DNA from 4 places in the Bradyrhizobium canariense genome. Region 3 is predicted to be linked to each of the others. Evidence: predicted binding sites of a transcription regulator. Region 3 holds the regulator's gene; each other region holds the start of a gene.

Region 1 (4,459 bases), 2.2 Mb from region 3:
AGGATTTCGCCTACATGCTGGAGGCCCGGCCGGGCGCGTTCATCTTCTGCGGCAATGGCAACAGCGCCGGGCTGCATCATCCCGCTTATAATTTTAACGACGAGGCTATCGTGTATGGCACGTCGTACTGGATCAAGCTGGTCGAGAACACGCTGGCGGCGTGAGGCCGGTCACCGGCCCGGTGAGGTCCACAAAGAAGCATCGATAAGAAAAAGGCCCGCGCTGTCACGCGGGCCTTTTTGTTGGTTCTCGGTCCGCCGCTGGCTGCGGCGAATGGTTCGGTTAGAACAGCTTCGAGAAGATCAAATACAGGAAGCCCGAGAGGATCATCGCGGCCGGCAACGTCAGCACCCAGGCGAGCGCGATGTTGCGGATCGTCGACCATTGCAACCCCGACCCATTCGCCGCCATCGAACCGGCGATACCCGACGACAACACGTGAGTGGTCGAAACCGGCAGGCCGTACCCATCGGCCGCCGCGATCGTGGCGGCTGCCGTGATTTCGGCGCAGGCGCCCTGCGCGTAGGTGAGGTGGGTTTTACCGATCTTCTCACCGACGGTGACGACGATGCGCTTCCAGCCGATCATCGTGCCCAGACCGAGCGCGATGGCGACGGCGATTTTCACCCAGGTCGGAATGAACTTCGTCGCGCTGTCGAGCGATCCCTTGTAGCTGTTGAGGGTCGCAACGTCAGCGCTGCTGAGTTCACTTTCCTTGTCCTTCATCAGGAAGCGAAGGGCTTCGGAAACCAGGTACATGTCGTTACGGGTGTTGCCGACGAGATCGGCGGGGACCTTTGCCAGCGTTCCGTACTGATGGACCTGGTCGCTGATGTCGCAGACAAGCACGGCCAGCGACGGATAGGTGCCCTCGTTGATCTCATGTTCCGCAACATAGTTGGTCACAGCCGGCCGCGGATTGCCGATCACGTTGAAGCCGGCGGCCTTGCTGTCGATGATCTTGCTGGCAGCGATTGAATTCGTGCTGAACTGCTCGATCTGGCTTTCGGGCAAGGCGCGGTTCAGTGCATAGGCCGTCGGCACCGTTCCGATCAGAATGAGCATGATCAGGCCCATGCCCTTCTGGCCGTCGTTGGATCCATGGAAGAAGCTGACCAGCGTACAGGTCAGGATCAGAATGCCGCGAATCCACCATGGCGGCGGCTGATCGCCCACCGGTTCGCCGAACAAGGCCGGCGTAACACGCAGCAATACCGCCTTGAGGACGAAAAGAAGCACAGCCGCCAGCACGAAGCCGAACAGCGGCGACAGCAGCAGCGCCTTGGCGATACCGGCCGCCTGCGACCAATCCACGCCGGAGGTGCCGTTACGGCCGCGCAGCAAGGCATTGGTGATACCGACGCCCATGATCGATCCGATCAGGGTGTGCGAGCTCGACGCCGGCAGGCCGAAATACCAGGTGCCGACGTTCCAGATGATCGCTGCGATCAAGAGGGCGAAGACCATGGCGAAGCCGGCGCTGCTGCCGACCTGCAAGATCAGTTCGACGGGGAGCAGCGACACGATGCCGAAGGCGACCGCGCCGCTTGAGAGCAACACCCCGAACAGGTTGAACATGCCCGACCAGACCACGGCGGCGTTGGCAGGCAGCGAGCGGGTATAAATCACCGTGGCGACGGCGTTTGCGGTGTCGTGGAAGCCGTTGACGAATTCGAAGCCGAGCGCAATCAGCAGCGCGACAAAGAGCATAAGGTAGGGCAGGTACGATGTGACCCGCGTACCGGTCGCGTCGACGTCGGAATAGATGCTGTAGGCGACGAACAGGAGCGCAGCCGCAACCACCCCCATGTAGATGATGCCCTGCAGCGGATTAATCCCGCCATCGAGGTTGGGGCCTTTTTTAGCGGCGGGCTCAATCGAACCAGGTAATGCAACGTCGCTCATGGTAAATTTCTCCAAAATCCGGTGCCCGGACTTTGCGCGATCGATGTGACAGCCACGTGAAATGGCCACGAAAGTCCTGTGTTGAGATGCCGTCAAATCGAGCTTCGGTCCGGTCGGCCGCGCCAGGCGTCTCCGCGGCTTTCCTTTTGAAATGATAGGAACATTGCTTGGGAGGTGACGTTGAGCTGCCGGGTAGACCCCGCATTTCAGTGACGTCTCAGAAGGAGCGTGCCATGACCGCCAAGGACAAAGACCTCAACGACCTGTTTCTCGATACGCTCAAGGATATTTATTACGCCGAAAAGCAGATTTTGAAGGCGTTGCCGAAGATGGCCAAAGCTGCCAGTTCCGACAAACTCCGCGCGGCGTTCGAAAAGCATCACGGCGAGACCGAAGGCCAGGTCGAACGCCTCGAGCAGATATTCGAGCTGATCGACAAGCCGGCGCGCGGCAAGACCTGCGACGCGATCCAGGGCATCCTCGATGAGGGCAAGGAGATCATGGACGAGTACAAGGGCTGCGAGGCGCTCGACGCCGGCATGCTTGCCGCGGCCCAGGCCGTCGAGCACTACGAAATCTCCCGCTATGGCACGCTGAAGCAGTGGGCGCAGCAGCTCGGCATGAAGGACGTGGTCCGGTTGCTGGATCAGACCTTGCAGGAAGAGAAGAAAACCGACCAGAGCCTGACGACGCTCGCGGAAGCCGCAGTCAATCTTGCCGCGGCAGCCTGAGATCAGGCGTCGAACCCGTCATGCCCGGCGAAAAGCCGGGCATGACGGTCGATCGACCGGCGTTTCCAGGAAGATTCAGGCCGCGTGCGCGGCTTTTTTCAACAAATCGGCGGCAATCCGGAGATCATCGACAAAGCGCTGATATTCCCGCGCCTTGGCGTCTTCGTCCGGCAATCGCAGCAGATAGGATGGATGCACTGTCACCAGCGCCTTGATGCCGTCCTGGAGGTCAATCAGGCGCCCACGGTGCTTGTTGATCGGTGTGATTTTTCCGAACACGCTTTGCGCCGCGGTTGCGCCCATCGCGACCACCAGCGCGGGTTGGATTGAGGCCAGTTCGCGCTCGTACCATGGCCGGCATGCCCTGATCTCCGGCGTGTTCGGTTTCTGATGCAGGCGGATTTTGCCGCGCGGCACAAACTTGAAGTGCTTTACCGCGTTGGTGACATAAGTCTTTGTGCGATCAATGCCGGCTTCTTGCAGCGCCCGGTCGAGCATCTGTCCCGCCGGTCCGACAAAGGGCTTGCCGGCGAGGTCTTCCTTGTCGCCGGGCTGCTCGCCGACCAGCATCACTTGCGCGTGCTGCGGACCTTCGCCGAACACGGTTTGCGTCGCATCTTTCCAGAGCGGGCAGGCGCGGCAATCGGCTGCTTCCTCGCGCAACGCTTCGATAGTGCCGGATCCTGCATGCGGGGGTTTCATGGGTGGCTCCGGCCGTTTCTGGGACTTATGCGGTTCGGTTGCGGCTTTGGCGATCATGGCACCGGCCAGGCGTTCGGCATCGGCGATCAAGGGTTTAATGATCGAGGCTTCCGGCAGGTTCCTCCAGTATTTCCTGGGCATCTCGGTTTGCATGGCTTTCACCTTCAGCCGGGCCGGATTGAAGATGCTGGCGTAGTACCGCCGCCAGGTTTCCTCCAGCCGGTCCTCGCTCGGCGCGTCAGCCTTGCCGACGCCGGATGTCATGGAGACCGCATGGCCGTCCCAATGGGCGCAGACGTCAGGGGTCAGGATCGACCAGGGCATGTCGGCGAAACGCCGCGCGAAGAACGGCGCGGCCGCCTCGACGATGTGATGCTCAGGTTCGAACCAGGCCACGAAATGCGATTTCTGTTCGCGCCCGACTTCGCGAAAGCGGACGAAGGCGTGCATCTTGTGTTCATCGCGGCGCACGGCCCTGGCCATTGCCGTGACCTGCGCGACATCGGGATCGGTCGCGACGTCAAGCAGATCGTGGTTGCTGCGCAACCGCCACAGCAGGCGATAGAGGATCGCAAAGCGCTGGGGATCGCGGTGCAGGATCGCGGATTGCGCCAGTTCGACGAATTTGGCTGACACGTTGAAAGTGCCTGACGCCGGTTCAAACGGTGGAGCTTCGGCGGCTTGTTCGAACAGTTCGGGCTCGCTGCCGCGCAGCGTCCATGTCACGTCGGACGGGTTCACATGGTTCAGCGCCAATGCCCGCGCAGCTTTACGCCAGCCATCGAAATCTGTTTCGTTGTCGAGGGTTATGAGGTGCATCAGAAGCCAAATCCGAGCTGTTTCGCCTTCGGCTTGAACCGCTCCGCCAGCCGCGCATCGTCCAAAAGATGCGGTGGCGGCCGGTGATCGCTGAGAACGACGAAGGGCAAAGCCTTGTTTCGGGGGATGTGCAGCCGGGCCAGATCGGCGACGCGAATGGATGTGACGCGGCGGGTGGCGATGATGCGGTCGACCGCCTTGGTGCCGAAGCCGGGCACGCGCAGCAATTCTTCGCGGCTGGCGCGGGCGATATCGAGCGGGAAGCGGTCGCGGTGCCGCAGCGCCCAGGCGAGCTTTGGATC
Region 2 (4,459 bases), 920 kb from region 3:
CAAGGCCGACGTGCTGTCGCCCCGCGCGCTCGACCTCAAGCGCGCGATCGAGAAGAAGAAGGCCGCCGAGCCGGTCGCCAAGGCGAGCTGAGTTCCACTGACGCAAATCGGCAATTGAGAATTTGAAACGGCCGGATCGAAAAATCCGGCCGTTTTGTTTTGCTAAGTGAGATGGTCTGAGATGGCGTCTGATTGAACCGGTCCATCAGCAGACTCAGTTCGCCTCTCCCCGACGGGGAGAGGTCGATTTGCTTCCGGCGATGCCAACGGGTCGCGCGAATGCGCGCCCGATGACAGGCTCCGCGTCGTCCGGTGCAAATCGGGTGAGGGGGCGCCGGTCTAACGAGAGACCGCAACCCCTCTCCCCAACCCTCTCCCATCGAAGTCGGATATATCCGACTTCGACGATATGAAATGCCCAACTCGCGTAAACCCGAGTTGGGGTGGGAGAGGGAGCAAACCTCCGTCGCTGCTCGATCTCGATTTGATCAGCCCCCACCCCTCACGGCGTCTTCACATACGGACATCCGCCCTCGCTGAGCGGCCGGAACGCATCGTTGCCCGCCACCGTCGAGAGATATTCGTAGAGATCCCATTTGCTTTTGGACTCCTCGGGCTTCTTGATCCGCATCAGGTACATGTCGTGCACCATGCGGCCGTCCTCGCGGACCACGCCGCCCTGCGCGAAGAAATCGTTCACCGGCATCTTGCGCATCTGCGCGATCACGGTCTCCGCATCGACGGAGTTGGTCGCCGCCACCGCCTTGAAGTAATGCCGCAGCGCCGAGTTGACGCCGGCCTGGTAGGCGCTCGGCATCGCGCCATGTCGCTTGAAGAATTCCTCGCCGAACGCGCGCGTCTCCGGCGTGCGGTCCCAGTAGAAGGAATCGGTGAACAGCAGGTCGTGGGCGTGCGCGAGGCCGAGCGCCGGCACGTCGGTGATCGTCACCTGCAACGCCACCACCTGCATGCTCTGGCGGATGTTGAACTCGTCGGCCTGCGCGACCGCATTGCGGAAATCGCCGCCGGCATTGGCCAGTCCCAGCACCTTGGCGCCTGACGATTGCGCCTGCAGCAGGAACGAGGAAAAATCCGCGGTGTCGAACGGATGGCGCACCGCGCCCAGCACCTTGCCGCCGGCGGCGACCACGGCCTTGCTGGCATCGCGCTCCAGGGCCTGGCCGAAGGCATAATCGGCGGTGAGGAAGAACCACGGCGTGCCGCCCCGCGCGACCACGGCCTTGGCGGTCGCGTTCGAGGAGGCGTAGGTGTCGTAGGTCCAGTGCACGCTGGTCGGCGAGCACTGTTTTCCCGTGAGATCGGAGGAGCCGGAGCCCGAGATCAAAAACAGCTTCTTGCGCTCGCGCGTCAAATTCTGGATCGCCAGCGCCACCGCCGAGTTGACGCCTTCGGCGATGACATCGACGCCCTTGTTGTCGATCCAGTTGCGCACGATCGCAACCGCGACATCCGACTTGTTCTGGTGATCGGCGGAAATGATCTCGATCCGCCGCCCCGCGACGGTGCCGCCGATTTCCTCCGCCGCCATTTGCGCTGCGACCACCGAACCCGTGCCATTGCCGTCGGCATATTGGCCGCTCATGTCGGTGATGATGCCGACCCGCACCACGCCCTCTTCCGCGCGGACCGGACCAGCCGCCGAGAACAAGGCGAGGCCGAGCGCGACGAGCAATGTGAATGGCGCAGCCACGATGGTCTTCATGATGCCTCCCCTAACTTCTTGTTTTGATTGGGGGACATTGATTGCAGGGTTTTGGCGCTTCGGCAATGCCGGGCCGGGCGCGGTCCGGCGTGTAACGTGTCGATCAAGGCCGTGCGGTATCCGGTGAAGCGCGGCGACGCGTTGGGGAGCGGAATGTCAGCCCGCTCGTCTCGACCAAACGACCACCCTCACGCGACTTTTGAATGACATTGCGACACGCCTTCTGGCTTTCCCGCAGACTTAATGCTCGCTATGATCGTACACGTGGGGATTCGAGTAGGGGGCTTTGTGGCCATCGACGTCAACAAACTGAGGCAAATCGCAGCTCAGCGTGACCGATACCAAGCTCAGCTTAGCCGTCTTAAAAAGCTAGGCAAACAGACGTCATGCATCGAAGCAGCAGTTTCGAGTGCGTGCGACACCTTGCAAGCCGACACAAATTCCTTCGTCATTTACGGCGAACCGCAAAGCGGCAAGACGGAAATGATGATCTGCCTTACCGCAAAGCTTCTGGACGACGGGCATCACGTTATCATTCACCTGCTAAATGATAGCGTGCAGTTACTTCAGCAAAACCTCGATCGATTTCAACGATCTAATCTGTCGCCTGCCGCCCGGAATTTTTCCGACGTTATCGATCCAGAGTATTCGTTCGCTACCGGCTTTCACGTTGTATTTTGCAAGAAGAACGCAAGCGACCTCGCCAAACTGAACCAAAAACTAGAGAGAGTACGGAAAAAGGTCATCATCGATGATGAGGCCGATTTCGCTACACCGAATGCGCTGATCAACAAAGGCGATGTAACGCGCATCAACGCCTTAATAAAGCAGCTGATCAGCCGCGACGGCATCTACATTGGAGTTACCGCAACGCCTGCGCGATTGGATCTCAACAATACATTCGATAACGATAATGAAAAGTGGGTCAATTTCCCACCTCACGATGCCTACACCGGGCAAGACGTATTCTTTCCACTCGATACCGAACTTGGTTTTTCGCTGCAGACCTTGCCTGACTCCGACGATAGTCCGAAGTATCTGCGTGAAGCCATTTTCCGATTCCTTGTCCGAGTGGCCGCGCTTAACTTATCGACCGGCACCGACGAAAACTTCTCAATGCTAATTCATACAAGTGGCAAGAAGCTTGATCACAGATCAGACAAGAAGCCAATTGACGATGTAATGAACGCGCTGTCCGATGTTCATTCCAAAAAATTCGAGGCTTACACGCACGAACTCGATAAAATCGCCGCCAAGCTTTACGGCGCTGAACAATCTGGTCGGATACTCGGATACATTGTCCGGAATTGCGATCAGACAACAACTATCATAATGAATAGCGAGCGAGATAAAAACGTCGACTTCAAATCGGCAACATCACCGGCGGCTATGTTCACGTTCGTCATCGGAGGCAACATAGTCTCCCGTGGAGTAACGTTCGACAATTTGCTTTCGATGTTCTTCACACGAGATTCAAAACATAAGATACAGCAAGACACGTATATCCAGCGGGCACGCATGTTCGGGTCGCGCAAGAAGCACCTCCCGCACTTTGAACTAACAATCCCTGAGCAACTGTATCTCGATTGGCAACGCTGCTTCGTCTTTCACAAGCTCGCGCTCGAAGCCATTAAAACCAAGAAGGGATCGCCTGTTTGGCTTGCTGACCAACGCATCGCGGCGGTGGCGTCAAGCAGCATCGATAAGGCAAATGTACTGCTTGATAAAGGAGAGATGTCGTTTCCCATTTTTGACTACTCTCCCGAAATCGAACTGATTATTAAACAGACTAACGACCCCCTCGTTTGCCTCAAGCAATTACAGCATAAGATCGGGAGCGACTCTTTACCCGACTATCTGATTCGCTATGTGCAGCGCATCCTTCCAAATGGCCCCAGTTCTATAGCGGTCCACCCATCCAGCACGATCGAACACATGAAAGACGCCGACAAGGTCAAGATCGAACGAACGAAGGGCTTATTCGGGCAAGTTCGACGCGATTTTCCTGACGCCGTGCATCACTTCAAGATTTTCTTCAATGGTCAAAACAAGGCGCGAGTTATCTACAAGTTCGATGGCAACATTAGCTTTCTGAAGAACGCAAAAAATGCTCGATGAATATGAGTTTTACCAAGGCGTCGTGCTTCGGCAATTGGCAGTCGAGACCGACTATTCGGTCTCCTTTCGACCATTTGTGCGTGAGGGACGCATTAATGCGTTTGTGGTGAATGGTAGAGTTGGCGTCTACGTAAAACATTCCTCGAAAAGAATGTCGCCTTGGCGCTTCTCGTTCACGATCGACCAAGCAGCTGACCTCCTCGACCTCGAGCAAAGGTTTCCCGATTCGTTTGTGGTGTTCGTTTGTGGGACGGACGGCCTCGTTACATTATCATTTGCCGACCTTCATACCATCGTCAGCTTCCATGAAAGCGAGAACGCTTGGGTTAGCGTCACGCGGCCACCGAGAGCACAGTATGACCTCGCCGGGAATAGGGGAGAGCTGCAATACAAAGTCTCAAGAGGGATCGGAGTGATTCCAGAAACTCTAAAGGCGCGAGTGCGAGAGCGATATGCTGCAATTTGAAGTGACGATTCGTATCTCTCGGCTCCGGGGTAACCCGTGAGTAAAAGCTACCAGAAGACGATCCACGAAACGCTCGGACGCGATCCTGTTCATCCTTTCCCAGCCCGAATGGCTCCGGGAATTGCCCTCGATATTATCTCCGCAGAACCAGA
Region 3 (4,459 bases):
CATCCGCGGGCTCTGCGTCGGAGCCGCCTTGTTCGGCGTGACTTGGCTTGCGCTGATTCTGATCACCCTGTTTTACAACGGAGTTGCGGGCTTAAGTCTCCAGCTTTTTACGGAGAATACGCCCCCGCCGGGTTCGACCGAAGGCGGCTTGCTGAACGCGATCATCGGTTCGGTCATCATGACCGTGATCGGCGTCGGCATTGGCGCGCCGCTTGGCCTGTTCGCTGGCACCTATCTCGCCGAATACGGCAAGCATGATCACCTGACCTCGGTGATCCGCTTCATCAACGACATTCTCCTCAGCGCACCCTCCATCATCATTGGCCTGTTCATCTATGGCGCCGTCGTGGTGCCGATGGGCGGGTTCTCGGCCCTGGCCGGTGCACTGGCGCTGGCCGTGATCGTCATCCCTGTCGTGCTCCGCACCACCGAAGATATGCTGCTGTTGGTGCCCAACCCGTTGCGCGAGGCGGCATCGGCGCTGGGGCTGCCGCGTTCGCTCGTTATCAAGCGGATCGCTTACCGGGCTGCACGCTCCGGCCTGATCACAGGCGTCCTGCTCGCAACCGCGCGTGTTGCCGGCGAGACCGCGCCGCTATTGTTCACCGCGCTGAGCAACCAGTTCTTCAGCCTCGATCTGACCAAGACGATGGCCAACCTGCCGGTGACCATCAACAACTTCGTGCAAAGCCCCTACGCTTATTGGAAGGAACTCGCCTGGAGCGGGGCCTTGCTTATTACTCTAACCGTACTCGCGTTGAATATTGGCGCGCGTTATCTTGGCGCCGAGAGGGCTGCAAAATGAACGAAGTCTCTGTATCCGTGGGTAGTTCGAGCGGACCCGTTCCTGCGGCGCCGTTGCCGGATGCCCCGGCCAAAGTCAGCGTGCGCAACCTGAACTTCTATTACGGCGAGCATCATGCGCTGAAGAACATCAATCTGACGCTCGGCACCAATCGCGTCACCGCTTTTATCGGTCCGTCCGGTTGCGGCAAATCGACATTGCTGCGGATTTTCAACCGGATGTACGATCTCTATCCGGGGCAGCGCGCCGTCGGCCAGTTGATGCTCGACCAGACCAACATTCTCGATCCCAAGCTCGATCTCAATCTGCTACGCGCGCGCGTCGGCATGGTATTTCAAAAGCCGACGCCGTTTCCGATGACGATCTATGAAAACATCGCCTTCGGTATCCGTCTTTATGAGAAGATTTCCAAATCCGAAATGGACGACCGCGTGGAGAAGGCGTTGCGCGGCGGCGCGCTCTGGAACGAGGTCAAGGACAAGCTGAACGCCTCTGGTCTCAGCCTGTCCGGCGGCCAGCAGCAGCGGCTCTGCATCGCCCGTACCGTCGCGGTGCGGCCCGAAGTGATCCTGTTCGACGAGCCATGTTCGGCGCTCGATCCGATTTCGACCGCCAAGGTCGAGGAGTTGATTCAGGAACTGGCCGAGCACTATACGATCGCCATCGTGACCCATAACATGCAGCAGGCCGCCCGCGTCTCGGACAAGACCGCCTTCATGTATCTCGGCGAGCTGATCGAGTTCGACGACACCAACAAGATTTTCACCTCGCCGAGCGATCGACGCACCCAGGATTACATCACCGGCCGGTTCGGCTGAGGAGATAGAACATGGCTTCTGAGCACACCGCCAAGGCGTTCGACAGCGATCTTCAGGAACTAACCAGGCTGGTCGCCGAGATGGGTGGCCTTGCCGAGCGCATGATTACCGAATCCGTCGATGCGCTGATCCGTCGTGACGTCGCGCTGGGCAAGCATGTCGTGGTTTCGGATATTGAGATCGATAATCTGCAGCGCACGATCGAGGAACGCGCGGTTCTGACCATTGCGCGGCGTCAGCCGATGGCGGTGGATCTGCGCGAGATCGTCGGCGCCATGCGGGTCGCGACCGATCTCGAGCGGATCGGCGATCTTGCCAAGAACATGGGCAAGCGGGTCGCGGCGCTGGAGAGCGATTTTCAGCCGCTGAAGCTGATCCGCGGCCTCGAGCATATGACCGACCTGGTGCAGTCGCAGGTTAAATCCGTGCTCGATGCCTATGCGGCGCACGATTTGCCGGCGGCGATGACGGTGTGGAAGGGCGACGAGGAAGTCGACGCGATCTGCACGTCGCTGTTCCGCGAACTCCTGACCTATATGATGGAAGATCCGCGCAACATCAGCTTCTGTATCCATCTGATGTTCTGCGCCAAGAACATCGAGCGGATCGGCGACCATGCCACCAATATTGCGGAAACCGTGTTCTACATGATCGAAGGTCAGCAGATACTCGACAAGCGCCCGAAGGGCGACATGACGACGTTTGCCACAACCGTACCCGGAAACTGAGGGAAGGCTGCATATGAGCGCGCGCATTCTGGTGGTTGAAGACGAAGAAGCGCTTACCACGCTGCTGCGCTACAACCTGGACGCCGAAGGCTATGACGTTGAAACGGTCGGGCGCGGCGATGACGCCGACACACGGCTGAAGGAACGTGTTCCGGATCTGATCGTGCTCGACTGGATGCTGCCGGGGTTGTCCGGGATCGAGCTGTGCCGAAGGTTGCGGGCGCGGCCTGAGACCAGGCAGCTTCCGATCATCATGCTGACCGCGCGCGGCGAAGAAAGCGAGCGGGTCAGGGGGCTTGCGACCGGTGCCGACGATTACATCGTCAAGCCGTTCTCGGTGCCGGAATTGCTGGCGCGGGTAAAGGGTCTTTTGCGCCGCGCCAGTCCCGAACGCCTCGCCACCGTACTCACCTATGGCGATATCGAGCTCGATCGCGAGAAGCGCCGCGTCGCGCGTTCGGGGCGTCCGATCGATCTCGGTCCGACCGAGTACCGGCTATTGGAATTTTTCCTCGAGCATCCGGGACGGGTGTTCAGCCGCGAGCAATTGCTCGACAGCGTATGGGGCCGCGATATCTATATCGATGAGCGTACGGTGGATGTGCACATCGGACGGCTGCGCAAGCTGCTCAATCCGGGCCGTGAACAGGATCCTATTCGCACCGTGCGTGGTGCCGGCTACGCGCTCGACGACCGCTTTGCGAAGGTCGAGTAACGAGCCGCATTAAATAGCTCTCGTCCCGGCCATCGCCAGGACTCATAACCCCTGATGTAAAATTTTAATGAGCCGAAGTGGCCAGCTTGCATAACCACGAACGCCGGTGGTTATAGGTCCCGGCATTTTGCCGGGACGGCAACAAATCTTCGCAGATAAATCGTCGTAAGTCGATCTTACCGCGCCGGCTTCGACGGCTGCCGGCGGCGGTCGCCGGCGGGCTGATAGGCCACCCGCGAGTGATGCGCGCAATAGGGCAGGCCGGACAGCGCCTTGCCGCCGCAAAAGAAAAACTCCGGACTGGAAGGGTCGCCGACAGGCCAATGGCAGGTGGCCTCGTTGAGCTCCAGCAGCGACAGGCGCTGGCTCATCGGCACCACGTTGTCATAGGCGATCGGATCCGGCTCCATCTCGACTTCGAAGGCATGGGCCAGTGCAGTGTTGCCGCGTGAGACCGGCCGCGAAACCCGCATCATGTGCTGGGCCGGCCGCGCCTTGCGCTGGCGTGGCGCTGCCGAAGAGGGGCTCTTGGCGCGGCCGGAAAGGCCAAGCCGATGCACCTTACCGATCACGGCGTTTCGCGTCACATTTCCGAGTTCCGCCGCGATCTGGCTGGCCGAAAGTCCGGCCTCCCAGAGCTTCTTGAGTTGCTCGACGCGATCGTCCGACCAGGTCAATACCGTCATCGCATTCATCCCTTCGCGTCGCACCGGCCATTACCTGGGACGGCGCTGCGATCTAAATCTCTAAAAATCCCTGCGGTCAGAATCCCTTAGCCCTCGCCGGGCGCAGAAAGCGCGCCCGAACGTGTACGCCGAACACATAGGACTTAGAGGATCAGATCCGCCGCACGAGATGTCGTACCCGACAGCCCAGACGCTACAATATGGCGTGACTCGGGCGCAAGAGTCCGCGTCTGTGCGTCCACATGTTCCGTGATTTAATCATTGCAATTCGATTTTTCCACCGCACCGGGATCTTACGGAGATTCGGAATCTTGACAGTGGCAGTTTGGACGCCCTGTGGCCGGTTGACACTTATCGCCGTGCGCATAGAATGCCCGCCACGTGCCGCCCCTAAAAGGCGGCACGTTTTGTTTTCCGGCCTATTGTTGCTGCATCGCGCAATTCGCGCATTGCAGTCGGCTCTAACTTTCAGTGATCGCCATGACCAAGAGCGCCACGTCGCATTTGCTTCCCGTATTTGCCAGAGTCGATCTCGGTTTTGAGCGCGGCGAAGGCGCATGGCTGATCGCAACCAACGGTGAGCGCTATCTCGATTTCACCTCCGGCGTTGCGGTAAACGCACTCGGCCACGCGCATCCGTATCTGGTCGCAGCCCTGCAGGAACAGGCCACCAAGCTGTGGCACATGTCCAATTTGTTCAAGAGCCC
Region 4 (4,459 bases), 770 kb from region 3:
CGTCGTGCTGGTCTCGTCGCTGGCGGCGCACGCCTCGGTCGGCAACCTCTCTGCTTACGCCGCGACGAAAGGCGCGATCGACACCCTCGTCAAGCACTTCGCCTCCGCGCTCGGCCAGCGCGGCATCCGCGTCAACGCGGTCGCGCCCGGCGTGGTCGAAACCGAAATGTCGAACTTTACCAAGACGGATGCGGGACGCGATTTCACGCTCGGCATGCAGGCGCTGAAGCGGCTCGCGCAACCCGACGACATCGGCGACGTCGTCGCGTTCCTGGCCTCCGACAATGCGCGATGGGTCAATGGCGACACCGTCCGGGTCGATGGCGGCTCGAAACTGTAGGCCGACAGCCTCAAGCAAGGACGAGGGTCATGACCGACAGCATCTGTTTGACCTCTATGGCGTGCGAAAGCGGGCAGCCGACTTCCGGTGTTGCCCGCGATCGCGGCCGCTTCGTTCTCGGCCGCCGCGCCAGTTTCTGGGTTTCGGCCGGCGTGGTGGCGCACACGCTATGGACAAGTGCTGCGCCCGCGATGGTCTACCGGATCTATGCCGAAGAGTGGCATCTGGCGCTGACCACGACGACGGCGATTTTCGCGATCTACCCGATCGTGGTCGTTCTCACGCTGCTGGGGTTTGGCGATCTGTCGGACCATATCGGCCACCGCGCGACGATGCTGATTGGACTTGCGATGTCGCTCGCCGGGGTGTTCGCCTTTGCCGTGGCGCCCGATGTCGCCTGGCTTTTTGCCGGGCGGGCGCTGATGGGAATCGGGGTTGGTCTGACGGCGAGTCCTTCCACGGCCGCCATGGTGGAATTCGCCGCGGAAGGACAGTCGCAGCGCGCGGCCTCGGTTGCCGCCGCCGCCCAAGCGGTGGGCTTTGCCGCGGCGCTGCTGCTCGGCGGCGCATTGATCGAATATGCCCCGCATCCGACCCGGCTGCCATTCTGGTTCCTGTTCGCAATTCTGGCGATGTTGTTCGTCGCGAGCTGGGGATTGCCGCGCCAGGGCGGCGCCAGTGCAGATCGCTGGCGGATACGAACGCCATCCGTTCCGCCGAATCTGCGCGGCGTTTTCGCGCTGGCGTCGCTGGCAGTGCTGACCGCCTATACGCATGGCGTCCTGATCCTGTCGCTTGGCGGCCAGGTCGCTCACGATCTCGTCGGTTCGTCGAACGCATTTGTCAACGGCGCGATCCTGTCGCTGTTCGCCATCGTGTCGGGAATCGTCGGCGTCGCTGCAAGACGTCTTGATCCCCGCATGGCCATGGCATCCGGAGCCTTCGCTTCCGCCGCCGGCGTTGGCTTGCTTGCGCTTGCCTCAGCGTGCCATGCATTGCCGATCTTTCTCGTCGCGACGGCGACCGCGGGGACGGGATATAGCCTGCTGTTTTTCGCAGGCCTGGCCCTGATCAATCGTGCGGCCACGCCGGAGCATCGCGGCGGCATCTTTGCAGCGCTGTACCTCGTCGCTTATCTGTCCATGGGCACGGTGGCGCTGGTGCTCGGTGTCCTTGCAAGGTCTGAAGGGCTGGGGCTCGCGATCGACGTTGGCGCCGGCGTCATCGCTCTGCTGAGCCTGGCTGCGTTCGGCTATTCCCTGATGTCGCCGAAATTTCAAAGCGATGCGGAGACGGGGGCTTGCGGTCCCTAAGCGTCATCGGGCTAGCCCGGTTGCTCCTGCATCGACGAAATGAAACTGCGTCAAGGCCAATCACACCATCCCAGCATGGCGACGCTTCCGCTGCCACGTCGATCCACGTCGGATATCCGAATGCTCCGCGCAAATTCGTGCCTCACCAAATCTCGCACGTCGCAAACGTCCAATAGCGAACGGGCTCGCTCCGATTTCCAGTGCGCGCGTGTTTCACTCGCGCGTCATTTCCATGTCACGCGGCAAACATTCGCGTGTCACGCGGTGAACCTATAACGCCGCAACCTGTCAAAGGTCGTTTCTGTCTTCCAGTCGGATCAGGGGCGTTCGTTTATATTTCATCAGAATAAGAGAGCTCCATGCAACGCAACGTTAGCAGGGCTGCGTCTGCCCTTTGCCTGTCGATACTGTTGGCCGCTCAGGGCGAAAGCCCGGCGTTTGCCGGATCGCCGCAAGATGCGCTTCCAACCTCCACTCCGATCAAACACGTCGTGGTGATTTTCGGAGAGAACGAGTCGTTCGACCACTATTTCGGCTCCTATCCGACCGCGACAAACCCGCCCGGTGAACCCGCCTTCACGGCCGCTCCGAATACGCCGAGCGTCAACGGATTCACCCCGGCCCTGCTGGGCAACAATCCGAACCTGAACCCTGCCAACGGCACCGGCGCCACCAACCCGTTCCGTCTTGATCGCTCACAGGCTCATACCTCGAGCCAAAATCACGCTTACAATCCCGAGCAGGCCGCTTTCGACGGCGGCAAGATGGATCTGTTTCCCAAAAACACCGGCGCAGCCGGCACCGGCGGCACCGGCGTGTTCGACACCAAGGGCCTCGTGATGGGCTATTACGACGGCAACACCGTCACAGCGATGTGGAATTATGCGCAGCACTTCGCGCTGAGCGACAATTCATACAGCTCGACATTCGGCCCATCCTCGCCCGGCGCCGTCGACCTGATCTCGGGACAGACCAATGGCGCGGTGGGCTTCGCTGCGAGCAACGGATCCAGCCCCAGCAACACGATCAACAACATCGTCGCTGACGGCCAGGGTGGCTTTACGATGTTCGGCGACAGCGATCCCCATGGCGACGTCTGCTCCTCGACGACGGCCCCGACGACCGAGATGACCGGCAAGAATATTGGCGACCTGCTGAACGCCAAGAACATCAGCTGGGGCTGGTTTCAGGGTGGCTTCAATATCCAGGCCGTGAACGCCAATGGCACCACCGGTTGCGCGCGAAGCACCTCCTCGGTAACGGTCGGCTCCAACGTGGCCGACTATGTTCCGCATCATCAGCCGTTCCAGTATTATCCCTCGACGCGAAACCTCAGCCACACGCGGCCGACCTCGGTTACGTCGATCGGCACGTCGTTCGATAGCGGCGCCAATCACCAGTATGACACCAACGACTTCTTCGCGGCGGTTCAGGCTGGCAACTTGCCGTCGGTCAGCTTCCTCAAGGCTCCGGCGATCCAGGACGCTCATCCGAGCAACTCGGATCCGCTCGATGAACAGACCTTCGTGGTCAATGTGATCAACATGCTGCAACAGAGCCCCGAATGGAGCAGCACGGCGGTGATCCTCGCCTATGACGACTCGGATGGTTGGTACGACCATATGAACAACGTCATTAACCCGTCGACCAGCGCGCAGGACACGTTCAGCGGACCGCAGCTATGCAACCCGTTGCCCGGGACCACCGGTGCGCTCACCACGCCGCTGCCCGGCGTGAATGGTCAGCCGGTTGAAGGACGCTGCGGCTACGGTACGCGTCAGCCCCTGCTGGTCATTTCGCCCTACGCAAAGCCGAACTTCGTCGATCATACGCTGACGGATCAATCCTCGATCATCCGGTTCGTCGAAGACAACTGGCTTAGCAGCCAGCGGATCGGTCAGGGTTCGTTCGACACGATCGCGAATCCGATCAACAACATGTTCAACTTCAGCCAGGCACCGAATCCGAAGCTGCTGCTCAATGCGAGCCTCGGTACCAAACAATAACCGAACGACTCGGAACCAGAGACTGGGGCGGATGGAGACAATCCATCCGTCCCAATTTGTCATTTTATTCTCTCGCTGATTTGTACCGGGTTTCCGATGAAGCGTTTTTTCGAGCGTGTATCGACGTCGTTCCGTGCATGGCCGATCCGGCTATCAGTCTTTTTCTCCGCCATGCTGACGATATCTCTTTCGGCCGCAGATCCCTTTGCTGCGGCGAGCCAACCTACGGCAAATCAATCCACCAACGGTCCAGAGGCCGCGGTCGAGCTCTCGGCGGTCGCGCAACTCGGGCGCAAAATGTTTTTCGATCCGTCACTGTCCGGGTCCGGGCAACTCGCCTGTGCGTCTTGTCACAGTCCCGCGCATGCCTACGGCCCCCCCAATGACCTCGTGGTGCAATTCGGCGGACCGGACCTGAAGCGGACTGGTGTGCGCGCGGTTCCGTCATTGCGCTATCTGGAGCATGATCCGAATTTCTCGATCGGTCCAAGCACGGAAATGGCGGATAACGATCCGCCCCCGCCGGACGTCGCCCCCGCTGGGGCGCCGGCAGGCCAGATCAAGGTTGCCACGGTTGCCAAGGCTGACGCCAATAGCGCGGCGCGCGCGGCGGCGGAGGCCAACGTCCCGCGCGGCGGGCTCGACTGGGATGGTCGCGCCAACACCTTGCAGCTTCAGGCGCTGGGACCATTGCTCGATCCGAACGAGATGGACAATCACAGCACCGCTGAGTTGCTTGAGCGACTCGAACACGCTGCGTATGCCGACGACATCAAGAAGCTGTTCGGGGCGAATATATT

Evidence for each region. Region 3 encodes PhoB, which activates phosphate uptake and scavenging genes when phosphate is short. Its sites were predicted from a motif close to TGTCATNNANCTGTCAT; they were not measured.
Region 1: BLV09_RS12460 (inorganic phosphate transporter) is a predicted target of PhoB. The motif match lies at 1,951-1,967, and genes of this name have one in related genera.
Region 2: BLV09_RS26960 (Z1 domain-containing protein) is a predicted target of PhoB. The motif match lies at 1,916-1,932, and genes of this name have one in related genera.
Region 4: BLV09_RS26325 (phospholipase C) is a predicted target of PhoB. The motif match lies at 1,876-1,892, and genes of this name have one in related genera.

What each region holds. Positions count from the first base shown of each region.
Region 1 covers NZ_LT629750.1:2,591,787-2,596,245, reverse strand. The annotation lists gene BLV09_RS12465 (M20 aminoacylase family protein) at 1-164, shown strand, start outside; gene BLV09_RS12460 (inorganic phosphate transporter) at 283-1,905, opposite strand; gene BLV09_RS12455 (ferritin-like domain-containing protein) at 2,139-2,636, shown strand; gene BLV09_RS12450 (UdgX family uracil-DNA binding protein) at 2,712-4,157, opposite strand; gene BLV09_RS12445 (putative DNA modification/repair radical SAM protein) at 4,157-4,459, opposite strand, start outside.
Region 2 covers NZ_LT629750.1:5,683,579-5,688,037, reverse strand. The annotation lists gene rpmB (50S ribosomal protein L28) at 1-91, shown strand, start outside; gene BLV09_RS26965 (ABC transporter substrate-binding protein) at 503-1,723, opposite strand; gene BLV09_RS26960 (Z1 domain-containing protein) at 2,012-3,841, shown strand; gene BLV09_RS26955 (hypothetical protein) at 3,831-4,307, shown strand; gene BLV09_RS37470 (hypothetical protein) at 4,344-4,459, shown strand, end outside.
Region 3 covers NZ_LT629750.1:4,764,980-4,769,438, reverse strand. The annotation lists gene pstA (phosphate ABC transporter permease PstA) at 1-805, shown strand, start outside; gene pstB (phosphate ABC transporter ATP-binding protein PstB) at 802-1,623, shown strand; gene phoU (phosphate signaling complex protein PhoU) at 1,635-2,351, shown strand; gene phoB (phosphate regulon transcriptional regulator PhoB) at 2,365-3,066, shown strand; gene BLV09_RS22695 (GcrA family cell cycle regulator) at 3,243-3,752, opposite strand; gene BLV09_RS22690 (aspartate aminotransferase family protein) at 4,233-4,459, shown strand, end outside.
Region 4 covers NZ_LT629750.1:5,538,418-5,542,876, forward strand. The annotation lists gene BLV09_RS26315 (SDR family NAD(P)-dependent oxidoreductase) at 1-340, shown strand, start outside; gene BLV09_RS26320 (MFS transporter) at 370-1,653, shown strand; gene BLV09_RS26325 (phospholipase C) at 2,013-3,659, shown strand; gene BLV09_RS26330 (cytochrome-c peroxidase) at 3,756-4,459, shown strand, end outside.